DNA from 2 places in the Latilactobacillus fuchuensis genome. Region 2 is predicted to be linked to the other one. Evidence: predicted binding sites of a transcription regulator. Region 2 holds the regulator's gene; the other holds the start of a gene.
The links. Region 2 encodes HrcA, which represses chaperone genes, less so after heat shock. Its sites were predicted from a motif close to TTAGCACTCNNNNNNNNNGAGTGCTAA; they were not measured.

Region 1 (15,242 bases), 1.7 Mb from region 2:
AATCGAATGGGGCGTGTTTTAATTCACGATAATCGATCAATTGGACTTCAGCGACATCGCTAAGGCCTTCATCAACAATGCGTTTAGCGATAAAATCGTATTGTTCTTGGCTCAACGTAATACCAACGACTCTTAGATGGTATTCCTTAGCCGCCGTTAACATCAGCGTGCCCCAACCGCAACCGATATCTAAAAATGTCCGACCGGGTTGTGGATTGAGTTTACGCAAAATATGGTGAACCTTATTCAGTTGCGCAGTTTCCAAACTATCATTCTTATTTTCAAAATAGGCACATGAATAAGTCATGCTTTGATCGAGCCATAGTTGGTAGAAATCATTGCCTAAATCATAATGACTTTGGATATCTTTCTTGCTGGCTTTTTCTGAATGGGATTGTTTAGGTAAGAAGTGAATATAGTTGCGATTACGCATAAAGCTGTCAGCGCTATTGTAAGCCGCTGTCATCAATTCTTGTAAAGGTGCAGCATTCTTCCCAGTAACCTCCAGTTCACCAGCCATATAGGCCTCACCGAGTGCGAGTGAAGCGTTGCTTGATAATTGTTTGATGGGAATTGCTTTTTTAAAAGTAATTGCTATTTCAGGCTCCCCAGAACCATATGTTTCAGTTGTACCGTCCCAATAGTTAACGATAATTGGGAAAGTAAAGGAGTGTTGTAGTAGTTTCTTATAAAAAGTTTTTTCTAACATGCCGAAAATCCTTTCTAGTTTAAAAATTTAAAATACCAAACAAGTATACGACTATTTAATAAATAATGTAAGTAAAAGTCGTTAGGTACCGTAGCTTTAAATACTCAAAACCACAAAAGTGTTGTAGAATAGATGGATTGAGTATGTAATTGGGCATAGGAGGAAAGTGTGTGACTTTATATCAAAAATTTATCGCGAATCAACAGTTGCGAAAAACCACCGTCTTATTAATTCTGATCGGGTTAATCTACGTGGCGCGACCAATGATGAATATTATTTTATTAACCTTTATCTTTACGTTTTTAGTGACGCAATTAGTGCGTAAAATTCAAACTTATATCAAAATACCATCGGCAGCGGTGGTCGTACCGCTCTACATCTTAATTATTTTTTTAGTTTACTTGGCCGTCACGATTTATGTGCCCCAAATTGCGAAACAAACGATTAAACTGGGTGAGAGTGTCTATAAGTTCTACCAAAGTCCGTCGTTTGATGCGAATAAGTTCATGCAAATCATCAGTGATTACATGAAACAATTCAATTTAACCGAACAGTTGAAAAATGGTGTGACGACGATTGTCAATTACATCACCGGCATTGGGACGATGGGTGTGACGATTGTCCTATCATTCATCTTAAGTTTCTTCTACACGATTGAATTGAACCAACTGAGTCAATTCGGTCAACTCTTTTTGAAGAGTACTTACGGTTGGTTCTTCCAAGATATTTATTATTTCGCTAAAAAATTCGTCAACACGTTTGGCGTTGTAATTGAAGCGCAACTCTTCATTGCGGTGGTCAATACGGTTCTGACAACAATCACGTTAACCATTATGAAAATGCCGAATGTGCCAAGTTTGGCGATTATGATCTTCTTATTGTCGATGATTCCGGTCGCCGGTGTGATTATTTCGTGTGTACCGCTGTGTATCATCGCCTTTTCAGTCGGTGGGATTCAATTTGTCGCGTATATCTTAATGATGATTGTCGCGATTCACACGTTGGAAACTTACGTCTTGAATCCACGGTTTATGTCGAGTAAGACTCAATTACCAATCTTCTTCACGTTTGTGATCTTGTTTGCGGCTGAACGGTTCTTAGGGACGTGGGGCTTAATCGTCGGAATTCCAATATTTACGTTCTTCTTAGATATTCTAGGGGTTAAAACGATTGGCAAGCAAAACCAACCGACTGACATTAAAGTTGAATAGTAACAATTAAAAATCGGTTAAACGCTGCTTATGCTTGCGTTTAACCGATTTTTTTGGGTGCTGATTGGCGATGGCTATCCGCGACGGTGGTTGCCAGTTGATTCAAGTCGATGTGTAGTTCGGTCGCCACGATAAAGAGTGTTTTTAATGCTGGAGCGGCGCCTTTTTCCCAGCGATAAATCATCGAGCTGCTGACTTTAATCTGATAGTTTGCGGTTAAATGGTCGGCGAGTTGTTGCATCGTTAAGTTTAGCGCAAGCCGTTTGTCGTGTAATAATTGGCCAAACATTAAATTCACCTTCTTCTAGAATTAAAAATAATTAGATAACATTAATTATATGACAAAATACGTCAAAAAGTTATCATTTTCCTATAAAAAGTCGAATTGACAAGTTTATGGAGATGACGTAACATTCCTAATGTGGAACAAAATGCATTAGTATTCTTCTGGGGGTGCCAACTTTGGCAGAGAAGTTATTTGTTTTATCAGGTTATTTGAAGAGTCATGATTTAAAACAACAAGTCGTCGCCGATGTGCTAGGGAAGACGTTAACGACAGCTAATCGGAAGATTCGTGGTAAGATTCCGTTTACGGTGAAAGAAATTCAGTCGTTACATGATGAACTTGATATTCCAATCTCAGTTTTTTTTGATAAATAAGCAAAAAGGTCAATTCGCAATTCGGATTGGCCTTTTGTGTTGTATAATGATTATCCAATCTAAATTGAAATGAGGTCGTTAAGATGCCCCAAATTTATTTTTTATGTACTGGTAATTCCTGTCGGAGCCAGATGGCGGAAGGGTTTGGTAAAACCTTACTAGGGCCTGATTGGCAAGTGGCGAGTGCCGGAATTGAAACGCACGGTTTAAACCCGATTGCTGTTCAAGTAATGGCCGAAAAAGACATCGATATTTCAACTCAGCAATCGCAGTTAATCGACAATGATTATTTACAAAGTTGTGATTTAGTCGTGACGTTATGCGGCGATGCGCGGGATAAGTGTCCGATGACGCCCCCTCATATTCAACGGATTCATTGGCCGTTGCCGGATCCAGCCGCTTTTGACGGGGATGATGAGGCTAAATTAAACCAATTTAGAAGTGTGCGCGATCAAATTGAAACAGCAATCAGTCATTTAAGCAAACAAAAAGACGGCCAATAAGGTCGCCTTTTTGTTTGCTAACGTGCTTTTGAGTGATAGCAACTCAAAAGCACTTATTTATTTTTCAATAATTCTAATTTACCGTTAACGATCATTTCGCAGAGGTCGGGGTAACTAATCCCAACAACTTCGGCTTCTTGCGGAATTAATGATAAGGGGGTCATACCAGGTAACGTGTTACCTTCGATGACGAACAACCCATTTTCAGGACTCCAGAAGAAATCAATCCGTGCGTAATTTGTGAGGCCAAGTGCTTGCATCGCATCTAGCGCCATTTGTTTCATCGCATCGTGGACATCATCCGGTAAATCGTTCGGTGGTGTGATGAATTGTGTTGTGTTACCTGTCACGAATTTATGTTCAAAGTCGTACCAACCGTCGTTAACGACGATTTCGATGGCGGGTAATGGTTGGCCATTAATGACGCCCAATGAGAATTCGCGACCTTTAATGAATTCTTCAATTAAAGCAGTCGTGTCAAAACGGAGTGCATCTTCAACGGCTGGTTTTAATTCGCCTTCATTGTGGACGATGTGGGTGCCGACACTTGACCCACCGTTACTAGGTTTAACGACAACGGGGTATTCAAATGGGACCGCTGGAATCGCTTGGTTCCGGTAAGCGGCTACGAAACGGGCCGTTGGAATTTGATTATAAAGTAAAATTTCTTTTGAAACTTTTTTGTCCATTGTGACACCAGCGGCTAATGTATCGCTACCGGTATAAGGAATACCAAAGAGATTGAGGACCGCTTGAACCTTACCATCTTCACCATCGCCACCATGCAATGCGAGAAAAACGATATCAGCAGTTTTACAAATTTCTAAGACATTGGGGCCGAACAATTGCGTCGTGCCATCCGTGCGTAACTTGTTGATGTCGTCGTCCGTTAAGACGGCATCGCTGATGTCATAGTCCTTTTCGATGGGATCTGATGAATACAAATCGTCGATTGAATCAACGGCTTGCAAATCGTCACCTAAGAAAAGATCGACAAAAGCAACATCGTGGCCTTTCGTTTGTAATGCGTGCGTAATTTTATGGCCTGACGTTAGTGAAACGTTGCGTTCAGTACTGCGACCGCCCGCTAAAACAACAATTTTCATATGAGTCTACCTCCGAATATTTTTGGAACCTTAAGTATAGCATACATGCGATTAGTGGGGTATCAAAATGAGTTGGATGGGCACAAAAAAACGCAAAATTAGCACTCTTACGCCAAGAGTGCTAATTTCTTGAATTTTCAGAAATACGCCTTATAATAGACTTGTAATCAAATAAAGAAAGGAAGTTTTAGAGATGGCAAACGAATTAATGGATCGTCGTCAAGATTGGCTAGATAGTTTAGTTGGGGATGACTTTTTCAAGAACTTTGGTAAACAATTCTTTGCAATGTCGCCTGAAACTGACAACATGATGCAGACCGACGTCAAAGAAACAGATCAAGCTTACCAATTGACTGTTGATTTACCGGGGTTAGAGAAGAAAGATATTCATATCGATTATCAAAATGAGACGTTGAAGATTAGTGCGAAACGGGATAGTTTTGATGATCATAGTGATGCGGATGGCAATGTCGTCCAAAGTGAACGGCATTACGGCCGTTTCAGTCGGCAGTTCTATTTACCAGCAGTTGATCGCACCAAGATTAGTGCGAAATACGACAATGGTGTTTTAAACTTAGAATTGCCAAAGCAAGCTGAACAAGCAACCGCGGCTAATCGAATTGAAATTCAATAGTTAATTAAATAAAAGACGAGTTTATGCCAGTAATTTGGCATAAACCCGTCTTTTTTTTAATGCTGATCGTCAGTATCTTGAGCGCGAAACATTTGGTTGTACCGTTCTTCATCTTCTTGATTATCACGGACGACTTTGGATAACGTAAATGATGACGAAATGAGTCCAACAGCGCCCATTAAATAATAACCTTTGACCATTAGCGGTTCTTTTAGGGTGTAAAGCCCGATTAAAATTAGACAAGCGAAAAATAAAAATGATCCCCAAGCTAATAAAACAAAAGCGGGTGTATTACGATAGGCCTTCTTCTTAATGTTATTCATAAAATCCTCCAAATTAAAGTTAATACCACTCAGTAAATTAGCAAAGCAACTCATTACTGTCAATCGACATTAAATGATGTATAAGGTCTTTGACAACAACGATTAACGGTTGATAAGGGTGTGATTTTCCCGGGAAATATTGTATAGTTAATGTGATTAAGATATTAGGGGGTAGGGACAGTGCTGACACTTTCACATTTATCAAAAAGTTTTGGGGCGATGAAGGCGGTCGATGACGTTTCATTTACGGTTCAACCGGGTGAAATTCTAGGGTTAATCGGTCAAAATGGGGCCGGTAAAACGACGACTTTCAGGATGATTTTGAATTTTATGACACCCGATCAAGGGACAATTTTGTGGAAAGGCCACGCGTTCACTAGTCGCGATTACGATCAATTGGGTTATTTACCTGAAGAACGTGGCTTGTACCCAAAGATGACGGTTGAAGAACAAATTTTATATTTTGCGCAATTGCGGGGCCGCAAGGCAGCCGACGTTAAACCGCGGATTGATGACTGGTTGGCGCGGTTTGCCGTTAAGGGCAAACGGACCGATAAAATTAAAGATCTATCAAAAGGCAATCAACAAAAAGTGCAGTTGATTGCGACTTTAATTCATGAACCAGCCCTAATCATTTTAGACGAACCGTTTAGTGGTCTCGATCCGGTCAACGCCGGTTTATTGGAAGACGGCATTGAATGGTTGAAAGCTAAAGGCGCTGCGATTATTTTTTCGAGTCATGATATGACTAACGTCGCTAAAATTAGTGATCGGATTGTGATGCTCCGTCAAGGCCAGATTGCGCTCGCCGGAACGGTCGATGAGATTCGGCAACAATTTGGCCGGACGAAGTTGTTTTTGGAATCGCCACTGACGCAGACGACGCTCGAAGCATTACCCGGCGTTTCACGTGTAACACCGCATGGCCAACAACTTGAAATCACACTAACCGATGAAGCGGTCGGTCCACAAATCTTTGAGCTAGCGACTAAGGCCGGTTATATTCCAGAATTTAGTCAACAGGCCCCTAGTTTAGATGAAATCTTCAGAATAAAGGTGGCGGAAACCAATGACTAAATTTAAGGTGATCTTCAAACAGGTTTTTATGAAGAATATTAAAAGTCCGGCCTATTTAACGATGATTTTAATGCCTGTTTTGTTGTTAGGCGTGGTGTTTGGGATTGGGAAAATCATTGATCAGTCACAAACTGCGGCTAAAATTGCGGTAGTCGGCCAAGCGCCTGAAAGTGCGGCGATTCGGCAACTTAAAGGGACCGACTATACAGTTAAACCAGCGATTACGACGGTTAAACAAGCTAAACAGGCGTTAGAAAAAGAACAAATCGATGGCTACTTAACGGTCAATCAACAGGCCCAAATAACTTATTATCAACAACAAGCGAGCCATGATTTTGATCCCAGTACGTTGCAGAATCAAATCAATCAATTACAGTTAGTCACATTGGCAGAAGCGGCCAATGTACCCACTGCCCAAATCAAGCAGTTGATGACGCCGACTACGGTGAAAACGGTCACTGTTTCGGTTGAGGACGGTCAACAAAAAATAGCTCAGAGTCAGAATCAAGATGTCACTCAAATGATTTCATTAGGGATTACAGTCTTAATGTTTGTCTTCATCGTCAATTATGCGGGGATAATTGCCCAGGAAATAGCGACCGAAAAAGGCTCGCGCATTATGGAAATCATTCTATCGAGTGTCTCCGCAACGACCCAATTTTTTGCGAAGGTTGGCGCGATTTTGGCGCTGGTTTTAACCCAAATCGGTGTCTATCTGGTAATTGGTCTGGTCGGTTATCAATTTTTAAAACAGCAAGTCGCGTTGAGGAGTATCTTAAAACAAGTGACGGCCGTCATTTGGACGCCACCGATTTGGTATGCGATTGCCTTTTTAGTGGTCGGGGTCCTACTCTATACCATTATTGCAGCCATGCTCGGTTCGGTGGTTTCACGGATGGATCAAGTTCAACAAGCAATTTCGCCGTTGATTATTATGGGCACCCTCAGCTACATGGGCGGCTTTGTGTTGATGTCACACGCGGATATTCCAATCCTAAAAATCCTAAGTTATGTGCCGTTATTCTCACAAATCATGTTACCGGTTCGTTTCGCGAATGGCGATATCAGCGCAATGGCCGCTGGTCTGGGTTTAGGGTTAGCGATTGTCGCCTTAGTCGGGCTGACCTACCTAGCGCTGATTATTTACCGGATGAATGTATTGGTTTATTCGGATAGCGGGGTGCTGAAGTCGTTTATGCGCTCGTTTACGTTATTGAAAGCGGAACAGAAATAAGGACCGTTCTGGTGGCTTAGAAGACAAACTTAATGGTAGACTAGGGATAGATTCTGTTTGAGGAGGTTCTTTTATGACGAAGATACGGATGCAAGATGATTTCTATGGTGCCGTGAATGCTGAGTGGCTGACGCAAGCTAAGATTCCGGCCGATAAACCAGCGACGGGTGGTTTTGTCGCGTTAGTCGATGAAATCGACGATCAGTTAATGCAAGATTTTGAAACATTGAAACCAGTTGATCAACCTTTATTACAAGCCTTTATGGATTATTACGCCTTAGCGGCCGATTTTAAAACCCGTGATCAACTAGGCGTCAACCCGATTTTACCGTTAGTCGCTCGCGTGCAATCGTTGAGCAATTTAGCCGATTATAATCAAGGTTTGGCGGACTGGGTCTTATCGGGGTTACCAACACCGTTTAATTTATCGGTTGATCCAGATATGAAACAAACCCAACAAAATGCGTTATACATTGAAGCCGCGGATTTAATTTTACCGGATAAAACGTATTATGAAGCAGGCAATGAGAGTGCTGACCAACTATTAGCCGTCTTTACGGATATGATGGTCCAACTCCTGCAGAAAATTGGTTTAGCGCCAATTGATGCGACTAAGACCGTTAAACAGGCTTTAGTCTTCGATCGCTCACTAGCGCCTTACGTCAAAAGTGCCGAAGAAGCAGCCGATTATACGAAACTTTACAATCCGCGTGATTTAGCACCGTTTTTGACGCAACAAACAACACTTGAGTTTAAAACACTATTCCAAAAAGTATTGCCTAAACAACCGACGCAAATTATCGTGACGGAACCCGCCTATTTTGACCAATTAACTCAATTGGTGACAACGGCGAACTTTGCCGATTTTAAAGCCTGGTTATTAGTGATGACGGTTCGCGGTTGGAGTGGCTATTTGAATGAAGAAATGCGTCAGATTAGTTCGATTTATAGCCGCGCTTTGTCTGGGAGTAAAGAAGCCCGTCCGCAAGCCAAGAGTGCGTATTATTTGGCACTAGGGATGTTTAACCAAGTGGTCGGCGACTATTATGGTCGGCGTTATTTTGGTGAATCGGCCAAAAAAGATGTCGAACAAATGGTTAAAAAGATGATTGGTGTGTATCAGAAACGTCTCGAAAATAACGATTGGTTAAGCGCAGAAACGCGCGAAAAAGCGATTGTTAAACTCAATCATTTAGGGATTCATGTGGGCTATCCTGAGAAAATCGCTCCAATTTTTGCAAAATTAAGAACGGTACCGGCTGTTGATGGTGGGACGCTATTTGAAAATACGGCCGACTTTATTCGGACCGTTGAAACTGAGAATTTTGCCCAATTGACGGAACCCGTCGATCGCGCTAAATGGGAAATGGGTGCGGCCACGGTCAACGCCTATTATTCACCTTCTAAAAATGTGATTGTTTTCCCCGCAGCAATTCTACAAGCGCCATTTTATAGTTTGGCACAAAGTAGTAGTGCGAATTACGGTGGGATTGGGGCCGTGATTGCCCATGAAATTTCACACGCGTTTGATAATAACGGTGCGCAATTTGATGAATATGGTAATTTAAATAATTGGTGGCAAACCAGTGATTTAGACCATTTTAAGGCGTTGGCGCAGACTATGATTGACCAATTTGACGGTCGCCAATTGGCTGGCAACGCGGTCAACGGCAAGTTAACGGTTTCGGAAAACATCGCCGATGCCGGTGGCTTGAGTTGTGCGCTAGAGGCGGCGAAATCCGCAGACGATGTCGATTTAGCAGCCTTCTTTACTAATTGGGCGACGATTTGGCGGATGAAAGCGACGGTTCAATATCAACAATTGTTGTTGAATGTTGACGTCCATGCGCCAAACGCTTTGCGTGCCAATGTCCAAGTCCAAAACTTGGCTGATTTTTATACGACCTTTGAAATTCAACCGACTGATGGGATGTATTTAGCACCAGAACAACGTGTTGCGATTTGGTAAGATAAAAAGGGTGCCACGTCAAATTAAATTGATGTGGCACCCTTTTTTAGGAGACTGGAGGAAATAAGATGACTGAAAAAGAACGTATGATTAATGGCCAACTGTATCGGGCCAATGATGACCAACTACGCGCCGATATGAAGCGCGCTCGGGTGTTGACCCGGTTGTTTAACCAAACGACTGAAGAACAGCAGACCTATCGCCGGGAATTGACGCAGGAATTATTCGCTAAAAGCGGCGCAGATTTATACATTGAACCGCCTTTTCGGACGGATTACGGCTGTCAAACAACGATTGGCGAACATGTTTATATGAACTATGATTGCATCATTATCGATGTGGCACCTGTCACAATCGGCAATCATGTTTTCTTCGGCCCGCGGGTTAGTTTGTATACGGCCGGTCATCCGATTACGGCGCAAGAACGACGCGATGATTTAGAATACGGACACGAAATTACGATTGGGGATGACGTCTGGATTGGTGGCAACACAGTGGTTAATCCGGGGGTCACGATCGGCAGTAACGTGGTCATTGGTTCCGGTTCAATCGTCACGAAAGACATTCCGGATAATGTGATTGCGGTTGGTAATCCGTGTCGGGTGCTCCGTCCGATTACATCAGACGATCACGCTTACTGGGCCCAAGAAAAAGCGGCGTATTTCGCTGCTACGGCTGAGCCGACTGATGAATCGTCCGAGTAACATAACTGCTTACAAAAAGCGCACCGATGATACAGAGCATCAATAGTGTCGTGGTGCCCAACGGAAAATCAAAGCGTTGTAACCCGTAGTAGCCAACGGTCCCCATTAGCCAACAGCTGAAATTAAGCCATTTTGGCAATCGACGATAAAGTAGATTGAAGAAAACGACTGTGTACAGTGGCGTGAAAGTGGCGCTGATTAAACTGAGGAATAGCTCATATTTAAATAACTGGGTACTACTTGCTAAGCCTAGTCCAAGTAATGTGACGCCAATCCCGAGTGTGTTGGGGGTGAGTCGCCAATTTGGGAATATATTTTTAAGATTGATACCGGCGGAATAAGCGTCCAAAAAGGTGGTTGTAATGGTGGAAAAAAGAATGATGAACAGCACGATTACACCGTAATGGGTGGCCGCTAGAAATTGATTGAAATCGGTATATCCGGTTAAAATTACAGTTAAAAAACCTAAGAAAAACATGCCTAGACTGCCGAAAAAGTAGCCGCTAGTACTCCATAAAGAGAGTGTTAGGGGCTTTTTTGAATGTTGCGTATAATCGGCAATCAACGGTAACCACGATAGTGCCATCGCAATACTGAGTTCAACGGCGGCGCCAAAGCTAATGTGTTGCGTAACAAGTTGTTGTGGGTTGTGGGGGAGGACACCTAGTTGCCAAAAAAGTCCGGCGCAAGCGACCACTAATAGAAGAACGATTAGGTTATTTAATCGGAAAAACACCTGGGTTTTGAGGGCTAACCAACCAATGATCAGGCCGGCAATAATTAAGAGGTCAAGCAAATAACTCGTTTTTAGTAGCTTTAATTGTTGCAATGATTGGACGGCGTTAGCAATCATTACACCGGTCCAGCCAATCAATTGAACGACATTTAGAATGGAAAATAATAAAACGCCAGTAGCGCCATAGACGGGCCGGGTTAGTTCAATCGCATTTTGTTGACGTTGGCCCCCGATGAAGCTTGCTGGCAGTAACAATAAAAAGGCACCAATTAAATGGCCGATAATAATCGCTAAACTACCTTTGAACAAGCCTAACGGTGCGATTAAGGTGCCGGTGATGATTTCGGCAATCGAAATCGCGGCACCAAACCATAGTAAAAATTGATTACGATTGATTTTCATAATGAAGCCTCGCCAGTGTGCCACGGTTGTTTTAACGCTTGAACGGTTTGAGCAATATCTGAACTCTGGGTAATCACCGAAATGACGGCGGCTCCAGCAACGCCGGTTTGGGCGACATTGGCAATATTTTGTAGTGAAATGCCACCGATTGCAACGACGGGTCGTTCGCTGAGGGAGACAAAATCGCCTAATTGTTGTAAGCCAAGTGGTGATTGCGCGTCAGATTTAGAATGGGTGGGGAAAATGGGGCCAATGCCTAAATAATCTAAAATCGGTTGTTGATGACAGACTATGATTTCGGCGGCGCTATGACAAGATAAACCGGTGATTAAACCGTGGCGTTTGGCGGTTTCGATTTTAGCCCACGGTTGATCGGATTGACCTACATGCAAGCCGTCAGCTTGGAGTGTTAAGGCCAGTTCTAATCGATCATCAATGAAAAAAGGGACTTGGTAAGTCCGACAAAGTTGCTGAGCTTGGCGGGCATAATGTTCAATCTCAGCTGCTGATTGCAGACTATTCGGACCTTTTTCGCGGAATTGAAAACAAGTAATGCCAGCGTTAAGTGCCGCTTCTAATGTCGGTAAGAATTGGGCGACGCCGGTATCCTGGGTGCCAGTCACTAAATAGGTTTGGAGTATTTCCGGGGAAATATTAGTCATGTTCAACCTCCCGATACGCCCAGTGATTGGTCGGACCATGGCCGTGACCGACGGCAATCGGATTGGCAATTGCCGCTTGAATATAGGCTTTACTAATCCGAATCGCTTGTTTTAAGGGCGTGCCTTTGGCAAGTTCCGCCGTGATGCAAGCTGAAATCGTATCACCGGTCCCGTGCGTTCGGACCGTTTCAATCCGGGGTGTCGACAGCCATTCATCACTGCCATCCGCGTATAAAATATAATCGTTGGCTTGTTGTTCCGCCGTTTGGTGGCCACCTTTGATGATGATGTTTTGCGCGCCCATTTTTTGTAAGATTTGAGCGGCTAACTTGAACTCAGCTGGCGTTTTAACGGATTGACCAATCAAGACTTCGGCTTCGGGTAAGTTGGGCGTCAGGACGGTTGCGAGGGGCAATAATTCGTTGCGTAAAGTCGTGATTGCATCCTCGGTTAAAAGTGCGGCCCCACCCTTAGCAATCATGACGGGGTCTAACGTCAGCGGGCCAAAGTCAAAGCGCCGTAAATTTTCGGCTACAGCCGCCACGTGTGCGGCATCGGCTAACATACCGGTTTTACAGGCTTTAATGTGGAAGTCGGCTGCCAACGATTCAAATTGTTTAGTAATCAATTCAAGGGGTAACGGGAAACTGTCTTGCACCCCGAGTGTATTTTGAGCGGTAATCGCGACGACCACGTTGGTGGCAAAAACGTGGCGTTCCTGCATCGTTTTAATGTCAGCTTGCATGCCAGCACCGCCACCACTATCGGAACCAGCAATCGTTAAGGCTTGTGGGAAGTCGTTCATCTTAATTGGACTCCTTTAATTGGGCTTTTTGACTGATTTCTTCGGTCGTCACCGTGAACAAACGGTCTAATAATTGCGGATAAAAGCTACCAGGTAACGGTTGTGGCATCGCTTCAGCGACTAATTGACCCGTGACGGCAAAAGTGGTGGCTGCGGCAACGGCTGCTTGATAAGGATCGTCAGGTAGCATGCCGACGAACGCACCGCAAACGCCGGTTAACATATCACCAGAGCCGACGTGGGTTTGGAAAAGCGGGGTCCCGTTGAAGATTTGGGTAACACGCGTGCCATCGGTGACCACGTCTGTTGGACCCGTTAATAGAATCGTAGTGTTCAGTTTACGAGCGGCTTGTTGTGCTAAATCAACGATGTCGGCTTGACCACTACCGGCATCAATCCCGTTAGCTTGCCAGTCAATTCCAGCAAAATAGGCAATCTCACCGGCATTTCCGCGAATAATATCGGGGGTGCCTAAAGTGAGTAGTTGATCGATCACCCCTTGACGATACGTTAAGGAACCGACGGCGACCGGGTCTAAGACAACCGGTTTGTGCATTTGATACGCGGCTTGCAGCAACGTGACCATCTGATCAATCTGGGGTTGGGCGAGCGTACCGATGTTAACGGTAATCGCTTGGGCAATTGCAACGATATCGGCCGCTTCTTCAGGTGCACTGGACATAATGGGCGACGCGCCAATCACATTTTGGACGTTGGCGACTTGGTCGACGGTCACGTGGTTCGAGATGTTGGCCACAATTGGATTCGTGTGCCGCAGTTGGTTCAATAAGGTCTGATTCATGGTAGAGCCTCCTTAGAATATCAAAAAAGCCACTTTTGGCTGCACGACGGCATAGAAAAGTGGCTTAACAAATAAGCAAGGGAGCACTTTCCTACGCAAGTCTGAACTTACAGGTTCGAAGGGATTAGATTGAATCAATCTATCTCAGTTCTTCTAAAGAACACCCCTAGTGCAAAGCGATTTAATTGTACCCTTAGTATACGGGATGCCGTCGTTTTTGCAACCGTTTTATAATTATTGAAAACAATTTATTTAAAGAACCATTCTTTCATTAGGTATAGACCGATATTTTTTTAAATTAAGAAACCGCTTTAAACGCCGTCTGTAAAGGTCCATACCAAAATATAAGCGCTTGCTTATGGCTAAATTTAATGGTTTAATGAAAACATTGAAAAATAAAGGAGTATTCGCAATGAAAAATTACTTACAACGAATGGGTCGCTCATTGATGTTACCAGTTGCCGTATTACCAGCAGCTGCCATCTTAATGGGGATTGCTAACTGGGTTGGCAATGGCGATTCAAATGCTAACATCTTCACGATTTTCTTAGCCGGTGGTAGTGGCGCGATTTTAAATAATTTACCATTACTATTTGCCGTCGGTTTAGCTTTAGGGATGTCGAAGGATCAAGATGGGGCCGCAGCCTTAGCTGGTTTGGTGGCTTTCTTAGTACCGAAGACCATCTTAGCACCTGCTTCAGTTCAAGCGATGCAAGGGTTATCAGACATCGCTAAAGTCAATCCTGCTTTTGGTAAGATTGAAGGGAACGTCTTAATTGGGATTTTGGCCGGTTTAATTGCTGCTGCCATGTACAATAAATTCCATAACGTGAAGTTACCGATGGCGCTGTCCTTCTTTAGTGGGAAACGGTTGGTACCGATTATGGCCGCCGCTGCCATGGTCGTTGTTTCAGCCATCCTATACTTCGTTTGGCCAGCAGTCTTCACCGTATTAGTGGCCTTTGGTAAAGCAATTTCTAATCTTGGTTGGGCCGGGGCTGGGATTTACGGGTTCTTCAACCGTTTATTGATTCCAACCGGGTTACACCATGCGTTGAATTCAGTGTTCTGGTTTGACGTTGCGAATATTAATGATATCGGGAATTTTTTAGGCGGTGCTAAATCGATCGCTAACGGGACGGCCATTGTTGGTAAGACCGGTATGTATCAAGCTGGTTTCTTCCCAGTTATGATGTTTGGGTTACCAGCTGGGGCGTATGCGATTTATAAAAATGCGCGTCCTGAACGTAAAAAAGCAACAGCTTCATTAATGTTAGCTGCTGGTTTTGCCTCATTCTTTACAGGGGTAACTGAACCCCTTGAATTCTCATTCATGTTTGTGGCATGGCCACTCTACGTTTTACACGCTGCCTTTACTGGTATTTCATTGGCAATCGCCGCATTCTTCCACTGGACAGCCGGCTTTGCCTTTAGTGCTGGTTTAGTCGATTATGTTTTAAGTTTAAAGAATCCAGTTGCAAACCAACCATTGATGTTATTGGTTGAAGGGCTCGCAATGGCCGCTATTTATTACTTCGGCTTTAACTTTGCCATTAAGAAATTTAACTTAATGACACCAGGGCGCGAAGTTGAAGAAGTTGTTGACGATGCACCATCCGTTGCAACTGATGAAAATGATGATAAATTCATGATTCAAGCTAAAAAGATTTACGCTGCCATCGGTGGTAAAGCCAATATCAAAGTG
Region 2 (15,242 bases):
TCTTTTGAGCGACTTGCATGCCATCAAGACCCGGTAAATTCAAATCTAACGTAATGATATCCCAACTCATTGGATCAGCACTAAACTGTTCAACGGCTTCGTTACCATCGTATGCAAAATGAGCATCCCATTGTTCCTTTAAGAAGAACATGCTCATCATTTCTGATACGGATTTATTATCCTCAACCATTAATATTTTCATTTGAATTCCTTCTCTTTCAAGTTATAACTATATTATACCGTATAATTAATAATCTTCACAAAATAGTCCATAAATTTTAAGAATTGCCGATTCCAGTTTGCATCCCTCTGATAAGCATGCTAGCATATTTAGATACCCATTACATTAGGAGGCTATTTATTTTGACTTATAAAGGACTTGTATTTTTTGATTTAGATGGCACACTTTACAACGAACAATCGACAGTTGACGAAGCCGTCGCAATCGCGGTTCGCCAATTGCGTGCAAATCAGTATTTACCGATTATCTCAACGGGCCGTTCACCAATTGAAATCAAAGACGCCTTAGCGAAAACCGGCATTGATTCTTTCATTACGTTAAACGGGAGCTACATCCAATTTGAAGGGCAACCCATCTATCAAGGGACGATTCCGACTGATGTGATTCAACAAACCGTTGCGACGGCTAAGGCTGCTGATGAAGCAATTGCTTTTTACGATGAAAAAGAGATTCGGATTACCAACGTCACAACCACGACGCAAGAAGCTTACGATTTCGTCAATGCGCCAGTTCCAACGGTTGACGCTGACTACTATTTAAATAATCCAATCTACATGTTATTGATCCTCACCAAACAAAACGATTTAGCTTACACCAATCCGTTAAACCAAGACTTAACCTTCTACCGCAACGGGCCTTATTCAATTGATACTGTCGAATTCGGTGGTTCGAAACAAACCGGTATTCAACGCTTAATCGAATCACAAGGTTTAGCCGGCATTCCAACCTATGCCTTTGGTGATGGCCCCAACGACATCCCAATGCTCGCCTACGTTGATCACCCAACTGCGATGGGCAACGGTATTGAAGCGGCAAAAGCTCAAGCCCAATACATCACCAGCAAAAATACCGAAGGCGGCATTATCGAAGGCCTCCGCCATTGGAATTTAATTTAAAATAACCAAGTAAGTGTGTTGAGTTGCGGGTAGCAACTGAGCATTAACCTAAAAATCAGCGTTATGATTTGTACTCTGAATCATAACGCTGATTTTGTAGTTAACCGGAAAAGGCTACTTGAGAAGCACGTTATAATCGAAGTGCTAAATCCAGCCGATCAGCTTCTGAGTATAGCCTAGAATTGTGAGTTACGACTGGGGTTAGTCATAACTTGCGATTCGTAGCTAGACGGAAGAAGTTGGCTGGAAAGCACGTTATGGCTGCATACTACCACTATTTTTATAATTTTCTGAAAATTAAGCTTGACAATTAACCCCTAAAACGATTAAAATTAACTAATTAAAATTTAATCATTTTCATAAGGAGTTTGCTATGGGAAATCATTCGTTATTCACTAAGAAACAGATTAATCCAGAACAATTCAAAAACAGTCCGTTGGAACGTCATTTGACCGCTTTCGGCCTAACTGCCATGGGGGTTGGTGCCGTTGTCGGGGCTGGGATTTTTATCACACCCGGAATTGTCGCCGCTAAATACGCCGGCCCCGGTGCGATGCTTTCTTACCTGTTAGCCGCAGTCGTCTGTTCACTGGCCGCTCTTTGTTATTCCGAATTTGCGTCAACGATTCCGCTCGCTGGTAGCGCCTATACATACGCCTACACCGTTTTTGGCGAACTGATCGCATGGTTACTCGGTTGGGCGCTCATTTCTGAATACCTCTTCGCGGTCGCCTCTGTTGCGGTGAGTTGGTCCGCTTATTTCCAAAATTTAATTGCCGGTTTTGGCATTCATCTCCCTAAAATGATTTCAACGGCTTGGACACCAGGCCAACCAGTGAGTATCAATCTAGTCGCTGGTTTAATTATTTTAATCATTGGTTTCTTACTGTCAAACGGACTCCAAGAATCAACTCGCATCAATACCATCATGGTTGGGGTTAAAATTATCGTGATTGCCATTTTCATCGGGGTCGCCGTCTTTTATATCAAACCCGCTAATTATCGACCATTCCTGCCCTATGGTGGCGCTGGCGTCCTATCAGGGGCTGCGTTCGCTTTCTATGCTTACATTGGCTTTGACGCCGTTTCAACGGCCTCTGAAGAAGTCATCAATCCCCAACGGAATATGCCGATTGGGATTATCGCGTCATTAGGAATTGCGTCACTGTTATATGCTGCCGTGGCAGCCGTCTTAGTCGGTGTCGTCCATTACACGAAACTGAACGTCGGTGATCCGGTTGCGTTCGCCCTTCAATTCATGCACCAAAATTGGATTGCCGGTGTCGTGGCTTTAGGCGCCGTGGCTGGTATGACCACCGTTCTACTGGTCATGTCTTACGGTGGCAGCCGATTAATCTTTGCAATTAGTCGGGATGGTCTATTACCCGCCATTTTTGCAAAAGTCAGTCCGAAAACCCACGTTCCAGTTGCCAACACTTGGATTTTTGCCGTGATTACCAGCGTGATCGCGATGGTCGTCCCACTCGATAAAATTACCGAACTGGTTAACATCGGGACACTATTCGCCTTTGCAACGGTCTCACTCGGGATTGTTTTCTTACGCAAAATGCCATTCTATTCAGAATTACCAACCGGTTTCAAAGTCCCACTCTATCCCGTATTACCAATCGTTTCTTGTCTCATGTGCGTCCTCTTGATGACTCAATTGCAAGCCGTGACTTGGATGGTCTTCGCCGTCTGGATCGTGATTGGCCTAATCATCTACTTCACTTACGGTTATCGTCACAGTCAACAAGGTCAAAAACACTAATCGATTGGTAACCAAAACAAAACCCGTTATTATCCAGATTTCTTGGATAATAACGGGTTTTAATTTGGCCTTCATTAATAAACGATGACTGACACGACTTATTTTTTATGTTTCTTATTTAAAATCTTATCAAACAAATTACTGTCTTGCGGATTAACGGAATCGCCACTCGCAACTGCGAACGCTTTAAGCGCATCACGTTGTTTCGCATTTAAGTTATCCGGTGTCACGACTTTAACGGTCACATTTTGATCGCCATTGCCGTTACCGTGTAACTTAGGCACCCCTTTGCCCCGTAATCTAAAGGACGTATGGGTTTGCGTGCCGCTTGGAATCTTCAGTTTAACTGGACCATGAACCGTATTGACTTCAATTTCATCGCCTAAAGCGGCTTGTGCAAACGTGATTGGCACTTCGACATAAATTTGAGCACCATCCCGTTCGAATTCCTTGCTAGGTTCAACCCGGAAAACGATGAACAAGTCCCCATAAGGGCCACCGTTCGTGCCGGCTTCGCCTTGACCTTGAAGACGCATTTGTTGACCATCTTCAACACCTGCTGGCACCGTCACTTTAACGGTATGGCGTTCGTCTTCACGACCAGTTCCCCGACAAGTGGTACATTTTTCTTTAATTTCTTTACCAGTCCCACCGCAGACATCACACGTTTCGCGTGACATCATACGACCAAGTGGTGTTTGGCGTTCAACTTGAATTTGACCCGCACCGTGACATTTATGGCACGTCTCCGCGCTCGTTCCAGGTTTAGCACCAGAACCATGACAGGTATGACATTCTGCTTCGCGATTATAGGACACTTTTGTTTCTTTCCCAAAAATCGCTTCTTTGAATTTCAAATCCATCCGGTATTGTAAATCTGAACCTTGACGAGGAGCATTGGGTTGTTGACGACCACCGCCGCCACCACCAAAGAATTGGCTAAAGATGTCTTCAAAGCCACCGCCGCCGAAGCCTTGTTCACCACCGAATCCACCAAAGCCTTGACCGGCGCCACCGCCGCCAAAACCTTGATCCATACCAGCATGACCGTATTGATCATAAGCGGCTCTTTTTTGCGGATCACTCAAGGCCTCATAAGCCTCAGTGACTTCTTTAAACTTAGCTTCTGCATCTGGGGCCTTATTGATATCTGGGTGATACTTCTTAGAAAGGCTACGATAAGCCTTTTTAATATCGGCGTCCGAGGCATCGCGTGAAATGCCTAGGACTTCGTAATAATCTCTTTTATCAGCCATTGTGGGCCTCCATTCATTTACTTACTCACGTAAAATCTACCTTAACAAGAATAGCATAATTTTTGGCTTAAAAAAAGCCAAAGCCCTAGACCATACTAGGTTTTGGCCTTTTTTAAAGTACATTATTTCTTATCGTCATCGTGAACTTCTTCGAAGTCCCCATCGACAGTGCTATCATCAGTCTTAGCATCGGTTGCATCTGCACCTTCAGCGCCGCCTTCAGCTTTTTGAGCTTCTTGGGCTTGTTGATACAATTTAACCGTCAATTCTTGAACAATTTCACTTAACGCATCGCGTTTCGTCTTCATGTCTTCAAGATTGTTTTCTTGTTGTGCTTTGACTAATTCTTCTTTAGCATCTTTTGCTTTTTGTAATTCGTCATCTGAAACTTTGCCTTCAAGTTCCTTCATTGTCTTATCAGTTTGGAAGATTAATTGATCAACATCGTTCTTTAAATCAACTTCTTCTTTACGTTTTGAATCGGCTTCTTCGTTTTCTTGGGCTTCTTTCATCATACGATCGATTTCGTCGTCTGAAAGACCTGATGAACTCTTGATCGTGATTTTTTGTTCTTTGTTAGTGCCTAAATCTTTGGCAGAAACATTGACAATCCCGTTCTTATCAATATCGAATTTAACTTCGATTTGAGGGATCCCACGAGGTGCAGCAGGAATATCAGTCAATTGGAAACGACCTAATGTCTTGTTATCAGCGGCCATTGGACGTTCGCCTTGTAAGACGTGGATATCAACGGCTGGTTGATTGTCAGCAGCAGTTGAGAATGTTTGAGCCTTACTTGTAGGAATCGTTGTATTCCGGTCGATTAATTTAGTGAAGACACCGCCCATTGTTTCAATCCCTAATGATAAAGGTGTTACGTCAAGTAATACGACATCCTTCACATCACCTGAGATAACCCCGCCTTGAACAGCAGCACCGATTGCAACGGCTTCGTCAGGGTTGATTGAATGATCTGGTTCTTTGCCAGTCCAGTTCTTAACGGCTTCTTGAACAGCAGGAATCCGAGTTGAACCACCATTTAAGATGACTTTGTCGATATCGTTATCTGTTAAACCAGCATCTTTCAAAGCGTTTTGAACAGGAATCCGAGTACGATCAACTAAGTCAGAAGTTAATTTATCAAATTCAGCACGTGATAACGTCATTTCCAAATGCATTGGGCCGTTATCGCCAGCTGAGATAAATGGCAAGCTGATTTGAGTGCTTGTGACACCAGATAAATCTTTTTTAGCTTTTTCAGCAGCATCCTTTAGACGTTGCATAGCCATCTTGTCTTTTGATAAATCAATGCCGTTTTCAGCTTTGAAATTTTTAACTAACCAAGCAATAACGGCGTCATCGAAATCATCCCCGCCTAAATGTGTATCACCATTTGTTGATAATACTTGGAAGACACCGTCGCCTAATTCAAGGACGGAAACATCAAAAGTACCACCACCAAGGTCATAAACTAAAACTTTTTCTTCTTGTTCAGTCTTGTCTAAACCGTAAGCTAAAGCTGAAGCTGTTGGTTCGTTGATAATCCGTTTAACTTCAAGACCGGCAATCTTACCAGCATCTTTAGTCGCTTGACGTTGTGAATCATTGAAGTAAGCAGGCACTGTAATAACGGCTTCAGTGACTTCTTCGCCAAGATAATCTTCAGAGAATTTCTTGATGTATTGGAGAATCATTGCTGAAACTTCTTGTGGTGTATAAGTCTTATCGCCAACTGTGACTTTGTAACCAGCTTCGCCGATATGACGTTTGATTGATGCGATTGTGTCTGGGTTAGTGATTGCTTGGCGTTTAGCCACTTCACCAACTTGGATTTCACCATTCTTGAATGAAACGACAGATGGTGTTGTCCGTGCGCCTTCTGGATTTGTAATAATCTTTGGTTGGCCGCCTTCTAATACGGCAACTGCTGAGTTTGTTGTGCCTAAATCAATACCAATTACTTTACTCATTATTAATTCCCTCTTTTTTTAAATTTTTTAATTAATTATTGTGCGACAACGACCATTGCTGGGCGTAAAACACGGTCTTTCAAATAATAACCTTTTTGGAAAACTTGAACGACTGTGTCTGCTTTTTGATCTCCTTCAACAGCTACCGTTTGGACGGCTTGATGAATGGTCGGATCAAAGGTTTTGCCCGCGGCCTCAATTTCTTGAACGCCGTGGTCTTTTAGCGCGTTAAGCATGTGATCATAAGTCATTTGAACGCCTTTTTTAAGTTGTTCACCATTATCATCAGTTGCTTCAGTTGCTAAGGCCCGTTCTAAATTATCTAAAACAGGTAAAACATCTTTAGCTAACGCTTGACCATCATATTTCAACAAGCTGGCTTGTTCTTTTTGATGGCGGGCGTGCATATTTTTAATTTCAGCTTGTGAGCGTAAATAGCTATCTTCTAAATCGTCATACTTCTTTTGTAAGTCAACTAAAGGTTGATCTTCCACAACTTCTTCAGTGGCTTCTGTCTTATCAGTTTCAACTACTTGCTCCGGTGTTTCAGTGGTTGGTTCCGCTGGTTCAACCGGTGTCTTAGTTTCGTCTACTGATTGGTCTTGCTCTGTCAAACAAACACACTCCTTTAAGTTTGATTATCGTCAAAATCGGCGTAATAATCAATTAGTTTTCTCGCTAATTCTTCACGGAAGACGTCTAATAAACCGATCATCCGTGAATAAGGCATGCTAGTGGGGCCTAATAAAGCAATCAGACCTTGACCATGTTCGCCAACATCGTAATTGACAGTCATCAGACTGTAATTCTTCAAGAGCTCATTGGTCATCTCATCGCCTAATCGGACTTGAACCTGATTGTTGGCACTGCCGGGTGACAAATCCAACAACTTCGCTAAATCGTCTGATTGATTAATGATATTATAGATTGACTTCAGTTGATCAACATCCGCAAACTGCGAGAAGTTCAACAAATTCATCTGTCCACCAACGTATAACCGTTCCTGAGAGGCTTGTTTCAAAACATCATCGAAGATATTCAAGAAACCACCTGGGGAAGCCATGTACTGCGTTAACAGTGCGGGGACTTCCGTCTTCAACTTCTGACTGACCACCGTTAACGGTAGACCGACCAGATGTTCGTTGATAATCCGAATCGCCTTTTCAAGCTCGTCTCCCGAAATATGTTGCGAAATCGAGAAGACTTGATTATCAACCGTCCCGGCACTCGTGACAATAATCGCCATCACCTGGTGATTACTGAGCGGTACCAATCGAAAACCGGTTAAACGAATCTCAGCGACTTCCGGGCCTAACGTAATCGCCGTGTAGCTGGTTAGGTTGGATAAAATATTCGCTGATTGGGACACAATTTCATCAATCTTATGATAACGATGACCAAACGATTGTTGCACCGTCGCGACATCAATTGGATTGAGCGTTGCCGGTTGAATCAGGTGATCTAGATAATAACGATACCCCTTCATCGAAGGCACTCGACCGGAAGAAGAATGGGTTTTTTCAATCAACCCGACACTCTCCAAATCAGCCATGTCATTCCGAATCGTTGCCGAACTGACGTGCATTGGTAATTCTGCCATTAACTTTTTAGAACCCACCGGCTGACCACTCTCGGTAAAAAGACGAATAATTTCTTTAAGAATCATTAATTGTCTTTCGGTCAGCATGTTATCACCTCTTTTTAGCACTTGATTATTACGAGTGCTAATTACAAGTATTAATATAGCAAGAACGTCAAATAAAGTCAAGAATCGGACCGTTTTTTTTACCATTTTCAGCAAAATCGGTCTCGAGACTGATATGCGACCAGTCTCCAGTCAGAGCGATGCCAAACAAAGAGGCTGTTCAACCAAAATGATTTGGTTGAACAGCCTTTCTTACATGTAGCTTCGGTTAATGTTCAAAATCTGAGCAGTTCGAACCAGCACTTATTTTCCTTAACGTGCTTCCCGAACTAGCCTTTTCCGGTTAACTACAAAGCCAACCCGTGAGTGGCGGCACTTAGTATTCGTCTAACAGAAATTCTTGGAAGACTTCGTTGCCTAAGAACTTGCCGGATTCCGTTAGGCGTAACCAGTCGCCTTCTTGTTTTAAATAACCTTTCGCAATCTGCGTGGCGACGGTATCACCGTAAACGGCTTGGAGTGGCATTTTGAATTTTTCTTGAAACCGTTGGATCGACACGCCTTGCATCGTTCGCAATCCTAAGAATAATTCCTCTTCCATCTGTTCGGTTAACGGTAAAACGTGACGTTCAATCACGGGCACTTTATTGTCGTGTAATGGTTCCAGATACTGTTGAATTGGGCCGAAGTTATGGTAGCGATCTTTACCTAGATAACCAAAAGCACCCGCCCCAAAACCGAAATACTTTTCATTGCGCCAATACGTTAAATTATGGGCTGATTGATAACCGGGTTTGGCAAAATTACTGATTTCATATTGTTCTAAACCCGCCTTTTGGAAACTATCAATCGCCGCTTGATACATATGCGCTTCAACGTCTTGCGATGGTAAACGTAACTTACCTTGGCGCATTAAATTATAGAATATCGTTTTGCGTTCCAGAATTAACGAATAGGTTGAATAGTGCGGCAAATCAAGCGCCAACGCTTTGGTTAGACTATCCATAAAATCTTCTTCACTTTGATCAGGCAATCTAAAAATCAGATCAATACTGATATTCTCAAAACCGACTTGCCGTGCATTATCAATTGCGCGATAAACATCCGCACTGCGATGAATCCGCCCAATCTTTTTCAGTATTTGATCATTAAACGATTGGACCCCAATACTTAAACGATTAACGCCGTTGTCCTTAAGAACCTGCAACTTCGCGGTGTCTTGTAAATCGTTGGGATTGGCTTCAAAGGTGAATTCGCCACCTTTAAATGGTAAATATTGATGAATACCATCTAATAGCCGTTGCAGTTGCGCTGGTGAGAGCGTCGTTGGTGTCCCACCACCCACGTAAATCGTTTCAATGGGTTCATCAGGATGTTCCGCCATGACTAGTTGGAATTCACGGATTAACATGTCGACATAATCATCGACCGGTTGGCCCTCAATAAAAACCTTGTTGAAATCACAATAATAACAAATATGTTCACAAAATGGGATATGGATATAAGCACCCGCCATTTAATTACCCCTCTAATTCTTTAAAATACGCTCGTGTATCAGCTTTATCTTGATGGAGCTGTTCAATTAATTGTGCGGCCGATTCAAACTTCACTTCGCCACGCAAATAGTGGTGCCATTCGACTTTAACCGTTTCATCATAGATGTCGCCGTTAAAATCGAGCAAGTTAATTTCAACCGTGACCGGGTTATCATCATGGAACGTCACGTTGCGGCCAATCGAAGCCATCCCCAGATACCATTGATCACGGACAAACATTCGCACCGCATAAATTCCAATCCCAGGTAACCGTTCGGGCTGGGTTGCGGCAATATTGGCCGTTGGAAAGCCGAGTTCACGCCCACGCGCTTCACCATGCACAACCTCGCCAGTTGTTCGGTAAATATACCCTAATAATTGGTTAGCGGCATCAATCTGACCGCGATCGAGTTCTTCACGAATTAAGGTGGAGCCAATTTTAGTGCCTTGATAATCATGTTCAGCGACCGTTACAATTTCGAAACGGTCTTGTGCGAATGACGCGAGCGTCTGCATATTCGCAACTGCTCTTTGCCCATACGTATAATCAAAACCAGCAACCACCGTATCAGCGTGTAAGGCAACCAAGTATTGATCGACAAACGCTTGGGGTGCAAGCTTCGCGAAAGCTGGATTAAAATGCACGACGTACAAAATATCAACGCCTAAGTCCGCCATCAATTCTTGCTTGCGTTCAGTCGTCGATAAATAACGAAAACTCGCTTCGTTCACGTGACGGTAGACAATCGCGGGATGAATATTAAACGTCATGACCGCTAAAGGCATCTTTTTTTTGCGTGCCACTTTTTGCGCCGTTTCAATCACGGCTTGGTGCGCACGATGAACCCCATCAAAAAAACCTAACGCTAAAACCACTGGTGTTGGCTTAATTTGAGTGGGTGCATAGGGATGAACTAATTCAATGACTTGCATGTTTTTCACCTGATTTTTTTAATGAGTACCTTGATTTTGTAAATACATTTTAAATGGTCGATAAACGTGGGCTTGCCCAGCGTCCAATTGATAGATGGCTTTAATGTGCCCTTGATAAGTCAATGCTAATTGGTCAACGGTCTGATTTTCAAACGTTAAGAAAACGCCGTTGAGCACTTTGGCCCATTGATCGTCATCTAGCACGACTTGTTCAACATTAGCAAAAACGTGGTCCAACGGAATTAACACGTCGGCTAATTGATTGGCTTCCATTTTCTCCGTTAGTTGCGCGAGCGTCACACAATCTCCGATTTGAATCCCACCACTCTTTAAACGCGTCAAGTCGGACATAACTGCTGGTAATCCTAACTTCCGGCCGAAATCAACCGCGAGCGTCCGAATATAAGTCCCTTTCGAACAACCCACGACGAAGCGAAACTTCTGATGACCAGTCGCTTCATCAAACGTGATTTCACCGTCTAAATCAAATTGAGAAATTGTGATTGATCGTTGGGGCCGTTCAACTGTTTCACCGGCGCGCGCATAATCGTAGAGTCGACGGCCATTGACTTTCACCGCCGAAAACATCGGTGGAATTTGAATCGAATCGCCTAAGAAACTAGCGAGCGTCGTTTCAATCGTTTCTTTTGATAATGGTTCAGTCATTTTGACTTCTTCGACAATCTCACCGTCTAAATCTTCGGTCGTCGTCGAAAGACCAATCGTGATTTCACCGGTATAAATCTTGCCGGAATGAACCAATTGATCGACCACTTTAGTGGCTTGTCCGATACAAATCGGTAAAACACCGTCCACGTTGGGATCCAGTGTGCCAGAATGGCCCACTTTCTTAGTGTGTAAAATGCGTCGAACTTTAAAGACACAATCACTGCTGGTCATGCCACGTTCTTTATATAATGGTAAAATGCCGTCCATAATAGTCTCCTTTAGTGAATTAACTGTTTCATTATAGCATATAAAAAGGGCGGCCCCTATTATCGGACCGCCCTTTTTAGCACAGATTAACGTTGTGCTTCGTCTTGATGCAATTTACGCAATAATTCATCGATATGTTCACCATAACGCACTGAATTATCTTGTTCAAAGGTGATTTCAGGAATCTTGTACAACTTAATCCGTTGCCCTAATTCCATCCGAATCAATCCTTTGGCTTTATCCAAACCAGATTGTGCTTTTTCAGCATCACTGGCTAAGTTAGATAAAATACTGTAATAAATTTTAACATGTTGTAAATCACCGGTTAGATTAATATCTGTAATCGTAACCCCTTCAACACGTGGATCCCGTACTCTTTTTAAGAGAATATCGTTCACTTCACGTTGAATTTCTTGTTCAACACGTCCGACACGATGTTTCATAGCTGATCCTCCCGTAAATTAATTATTTAACAGGAACTTCTTCCATCACGTAAGCTTCAATTTGATCATCAACTTTAATATCGTTGTAATCTTCAATTGTTACACCACATTCAAAACCAGTTCCGACTTCTTTAACATCATCTTTAAAGCGTTTCAAGCTTGATAACTTGCCTTCGTGAATCACGATGCTATCACGAATTAAACGAACGCCACTATCACGTTGGATTGTACCAGAATCAACGATACAACCGGCAATCGTCCCAATCTTAGAAACGGTATAAGTTTCACGGACCGTTAATTGACCGATGACTTTTTCTTCAAAGACTGGTTCTAACATGCCCTTCATAGCAGCTTCGATTTCTTCGATTGCCTTGTAGATGATTCGGTGTAAACGAATATCAACTTGTTCAGAATCGGCTTGAATCTTAGCTTGTGGTGTTGGACGAACGTTAAAGCCGATAATAATCGCGTTACTTGCAGCAGCTAATGTGACATCACTTTCGTTAATCGCACCAACGGCTTCATGAATAATATTCACGCGAACGCCTTCGACTTCAATCTTCCGTAAACTACCGGCTAAGGCTTCACTTGAACCTTGAACGTCGGCTTTAATAATCACGTCGACTTCTTTCAATTCGCCTTGTTTCATTGTTTCAAATAGGTTATCTAATGTGACAGGGTTTGAACGGCTACGTTCTTTCAATAAAGCACGTTTAGCACGTTCTTCACCAGCAGCCCGCGCCGTTTTTTCGTCTTCGAAGACAACGAAACGATCCGCAGCTTGTGGCACATCATTTAACCCAGTAATTTCAACTGGTTCTGATGGGAAGACTTCTTTAACCCGACGACCACGATCATTAGTCATGACCCGGACACGGCCGAAGGTATTCCCAACAACGATTGGATCACCAATTTTTAAAGTCCCTTGTTGAATGAGTAATGAGGCAACTGGCCCCTTACCTTTATCAAGACGGGCTTCAATCACGGTACCAACCGCTTTTTGAGCTGGATTAGCTTTCAATTCAAGCACATCAGCTTCAAGAAGGACCATTTCCAATAATTCATCAATATTTTCACCAGTTTTAGCAGAAATCTTGACGAAAATGGTGTCGCCACCCCAATCTTCAGGAACGAGGCCGTAACCCATTAATTGTTCCATAACGTGATCAGGATTTGCGCCTTCTTTATCAATCTTATTCACGGCAACGATGATTGGTGCCTTCGCTGCTTTGGCATGATTGATAGCTTCAATGGTTTGTGGCATGACACCATCATCAGCGGCAACGACCAAGATGATGATATCAGTAATATCAGCACCACGGGCCCGCATGTTAGTGAAGGCCGCATGTCCTGGCGTATCCAAGAACGTAATTAAACGATCGTTTAAACGTGTTTGATAAGCACCGATATGTTGGGTAATCCCACCGGCTTCGCCATCAGTTACGTGACTGTTACGTAAGTTATCCAATAACGTTGTCTTACCATGATCGACATGCCCCATGATTGTGACAACTGGTGGCCGACCCGTTAAGTTTTCGTCATTCTTAGCTTCAGTTTCAAAGACTGAATCAATATCAGCGATATCGACTTCAACTTTTTCTTCTGATTCAATACCGTAATCAGTCGCTAATAATTCAATCGTATCCTTATCAAGTGATTGGTTCATGTTAACCATAATGCCTAACATGAATAACTTCTTGATAATTTCAGCTGGTTCGCGATGAATCTTCTTAGCAATATCTGCCACGTTCATACCTTCAGAGAAGATTAATACTTCTGGTAATGGCCGATCTTTACGTTGTGGCATTTCCTTCTTAGCAGCATTTTGATCCGCTAATTGTTGCTTACGAGTCTTCTTGCGACGCTTGTTGAAACGTTGTTGGTTATTACCATAGCTGTTGTAACCACCGCCCCGTTTCTTATCTGGGCCGAAGTTCTTAGGCTTGCTAGCAGCAGCAGTTGCTGGTTTTGCAGCTGGCCGACTAGCACTAACCGTATTAGATTGCATCTTATTTTGCATTTCTTGAGCTGTCACTGGCTTGTTAGCTGGACGGCTCGTGTTGTTACTTGGACGGTTATTCGTCGTGTTAGGACGGCTTTGACCGTTTTGGGCTGGGCGATTATTCGTTGTTGGACGAGTAGTACCAGCACCAGCTGGTTTGCTTGCGCTTGCTGGACGGCCGTTACTACTGTTAGTAGCACCGGGACGAGCAGCTGGCCGTGGCCGGTTGCGTTGTTCGCGACGTTTCTTTTCATCAGCTTCGCGTTGTTCGCGTTGTTGTTGAATCCGTTCTTGGCCCCGTTGACGACGTGCGTTCGCTTGTGAGATTTGTTCTTGCAAACTCATTGGCTTGTTAGCACTTGTTGGGCGGTTGTTCCCGTTGGTTGGACGGCTGCTCCCGTTATTAGGACGACTTTGGTTGGTAGCGCCATTCCGATTATTGGTTGGACGGGCTTGACCGTTATTAGGACGCGCATTGCTCGTTGGACGGCTTTGGTTCGTATTGTTAGGACGAGCTTGGCCGTTTGATTGTTGCGTACGCGTTGGTTGGCCTTGTTGTGGCCGTTGAGTTGTTGAATGATGAGTTGGTTTCTTGTCGGCTTCTGGTCGACGACGAATGGCAGCTTTATTAATCTTAATCTTACCACTTTCTGTTTTTTCACCAGCTTGATGATGCGTTGCTGGCGCCGTTTTTGGTGTGAATGGTGCTGCGGGTTTAACAGCAGCAGGTTTAGCCTCTGCTTTAGGTGCTGTTGGCGTTGCAGTCTTAGGCGCAACCGTCGTTGTTGCCTTTGGTGCTGCAGTTGGTGCTTTTTGAACGGGTGCTTTAGCCGCTGGTTGATTCTTTGAAAAAGCCGCTCTTAACGTCTTTTCTTGACCGTCATCAATAGAGGCCATATGATTTTTAAAATCATAGCCCTTCTTTTCAGCAGTTTCCAATAAATCTTTACTTGATACATTAATTTCTTTCGCTAGTTCATAGATACGTTTTTTACCCATATCTTCACGCTCCTTTATTATCCCAGTAGCGTTATCATCTTTTTGGCAAACCCAGCATCCATAACGGCGATCGTGGCGCGATGTAATCCAATTGCTTGGGTTAATTGAGCCGCCGTGTACGCCTCAGTGGTTGGGATTTCGTAGAAAAGGCCCTTATCGGTCAATTTCTTCTTGGTCAGTGGACTGATATCACTCCCGATAAAAACCAATTTCGCTTTTGACTGCTGAATGGCTTTTAACACTTGTTCTTCTCCACTGACCAGTTGCCTTGCTCTCATACAGATTCCTAAGAGTTGCAATAAACGGTCTGGTTTTTGTCCTTGTGTCATTTGTTTGCTCCAAACAATTCTTGACGCGCTTTTTGATGATCAACGTATTCGAATAATTCTGTATAGAATGCTTCAGAAACGTCGATGCTAAAAGTGGCTTCTAGAATTTTCTTGGTTTGTGCGACTTTAATTGCTTCAGGGTCTAACGAGACGTAAGCACCACGACCAGACTTCTTGCCGGTTGGGTCAATACTAATCTCACCTTCAGCGGTTTTAACAATCCGCACCATTTCTTTTTTAGGCTTCATTTCTTGCGAAATAATGTCTTTTCTCATTGGGACTTTTC

Region 1: a site for HrcA is predicted at 4,288-4,314, ahead of LFUMFP_RS09470 (Hsp20/alpha crystallin family protein). Genes of this name have one in related genera too.

Annotation. Positions count from the first base shown of each region.
Region 1 covers NZ_LT984417.1:1,973,051-1,988,292, reverse strand. Annotated here, with positions in the region: gene LFUMFP_RS09500 (SAM-dependent methyltransferase) at 1-709, opposite strand, end outside; gene LFUMFP_RS09495 (AI-2E family transporter) at 880-1,920, shown strand; gene LFUMFP_RS09490 (helix-turn-helix domain-containing protein) at 1,961-2,209, opposite strand; gene LFUMFP_RS09485 (helix-turn-helix domain-containing protein) at 2,383-2,580, shown strand; gene arsC (arsenate reductase (thioredoxin)) at 2,664-3,083, shown strand; gene LFUMFP_RS09475 (D-alanine--D-alanine ligase family protein) at 3,137-4,189, opposite strand; gene LFUMFP_RS09470 (Hsp20/alpha crystallin family protein) at 4,383-4,823, shown strand; gene LFUMFP_RS09465 (YiaA/YiaB family inner membrane protein) at 4,880-5,146, opposite strand; gene LFUMFP_RS09460 (ABC transporter ATP-binding protein) at 5,327-6,223, shown strand; gene LFUMFP_RS09455 (ABC transporter permease) at 6,216-7,457, shown strand; gene LFUMFP_RS09450 (M13 family metallopeptidase) at 7,531-9,426, shown strand; gene LFUMFP_RS09445 (sugar O-acetyltransferase) at 9,495-10,130, shown strand; gene LFUMFP_RS09440 (cytosine permease) at 10,096-11,268, opposite strand; gene thiE (thiamine phosphate synthase) at 11,265-11,930, opposite strand; gene thiD (bifunctional hydroxymethylpyrimidine kinase/phosphomethylpyrimidine kinase) at 11,923-12,735, opposite strand; gene thiM (hydroxyethylthiazole kinase) at 12,737-13,537, opposite strand; TPP riboswitch at 13,609-13,715, opposite strand; gene nagE (N-acetylglucosamine-specific PTS transporter subunit IIBC) at 13,950-15,242, shown strand, end outside.
Region 2 covers NZ_LT984417.1:253,122-268,363, reverse strand. Annotated here, with positions in the region: gene LFUMFP_RS01215 (winged helix-turn-helix domain-containing protein) at 1-202, opposite strand, end outside; gene LFUMFP_RS01210 (Cof-type HAD-IIB family hydrolase) at 364-1,137, shown strand; gene LFUMFP_RS01205 (APC family permease) at 1,511-2,908, shown strand; gene dnaJ (molecular chaperone DnaJ) at 3,007-4,164, opposite strand; gene dnaK (molecular chaperone DnaK) at 4,287-6,134, opposite strand; gene grpE (nucleotide exchange factor GrpE) at 6,170-6,748, opposite strand; gene hrcA (heat-inducible transcriptional repressor HrcA) at 6,763-7,821, opposite strand; gene hemW (radical SAM family heme chaperone HemW) at 8,156-9,295, opposite strand; gene ribF (riboflavin biosynthesis protein RibF) at 9,300-10,247, opposite strand; gene truB (tRNA pseudouridine(55) synthase TruB) at 10,266-11,183, opposite strand; gene rbfA (30S ribosome-binding factor RbfA) at 11,270-11,626, opposite strand; gene infB (translation initiation factor IF-2) at 11,649-14,627, opposite strand; gene LFUMFP_RS01155 (L7Ae/L30e/S12e/Gadd45 family ribosomal protein) at 14,645-14,956, opposite strand; gene rnpM (RNase P modulator RnpM) at 14,953-15,242, opposite strand, start outside.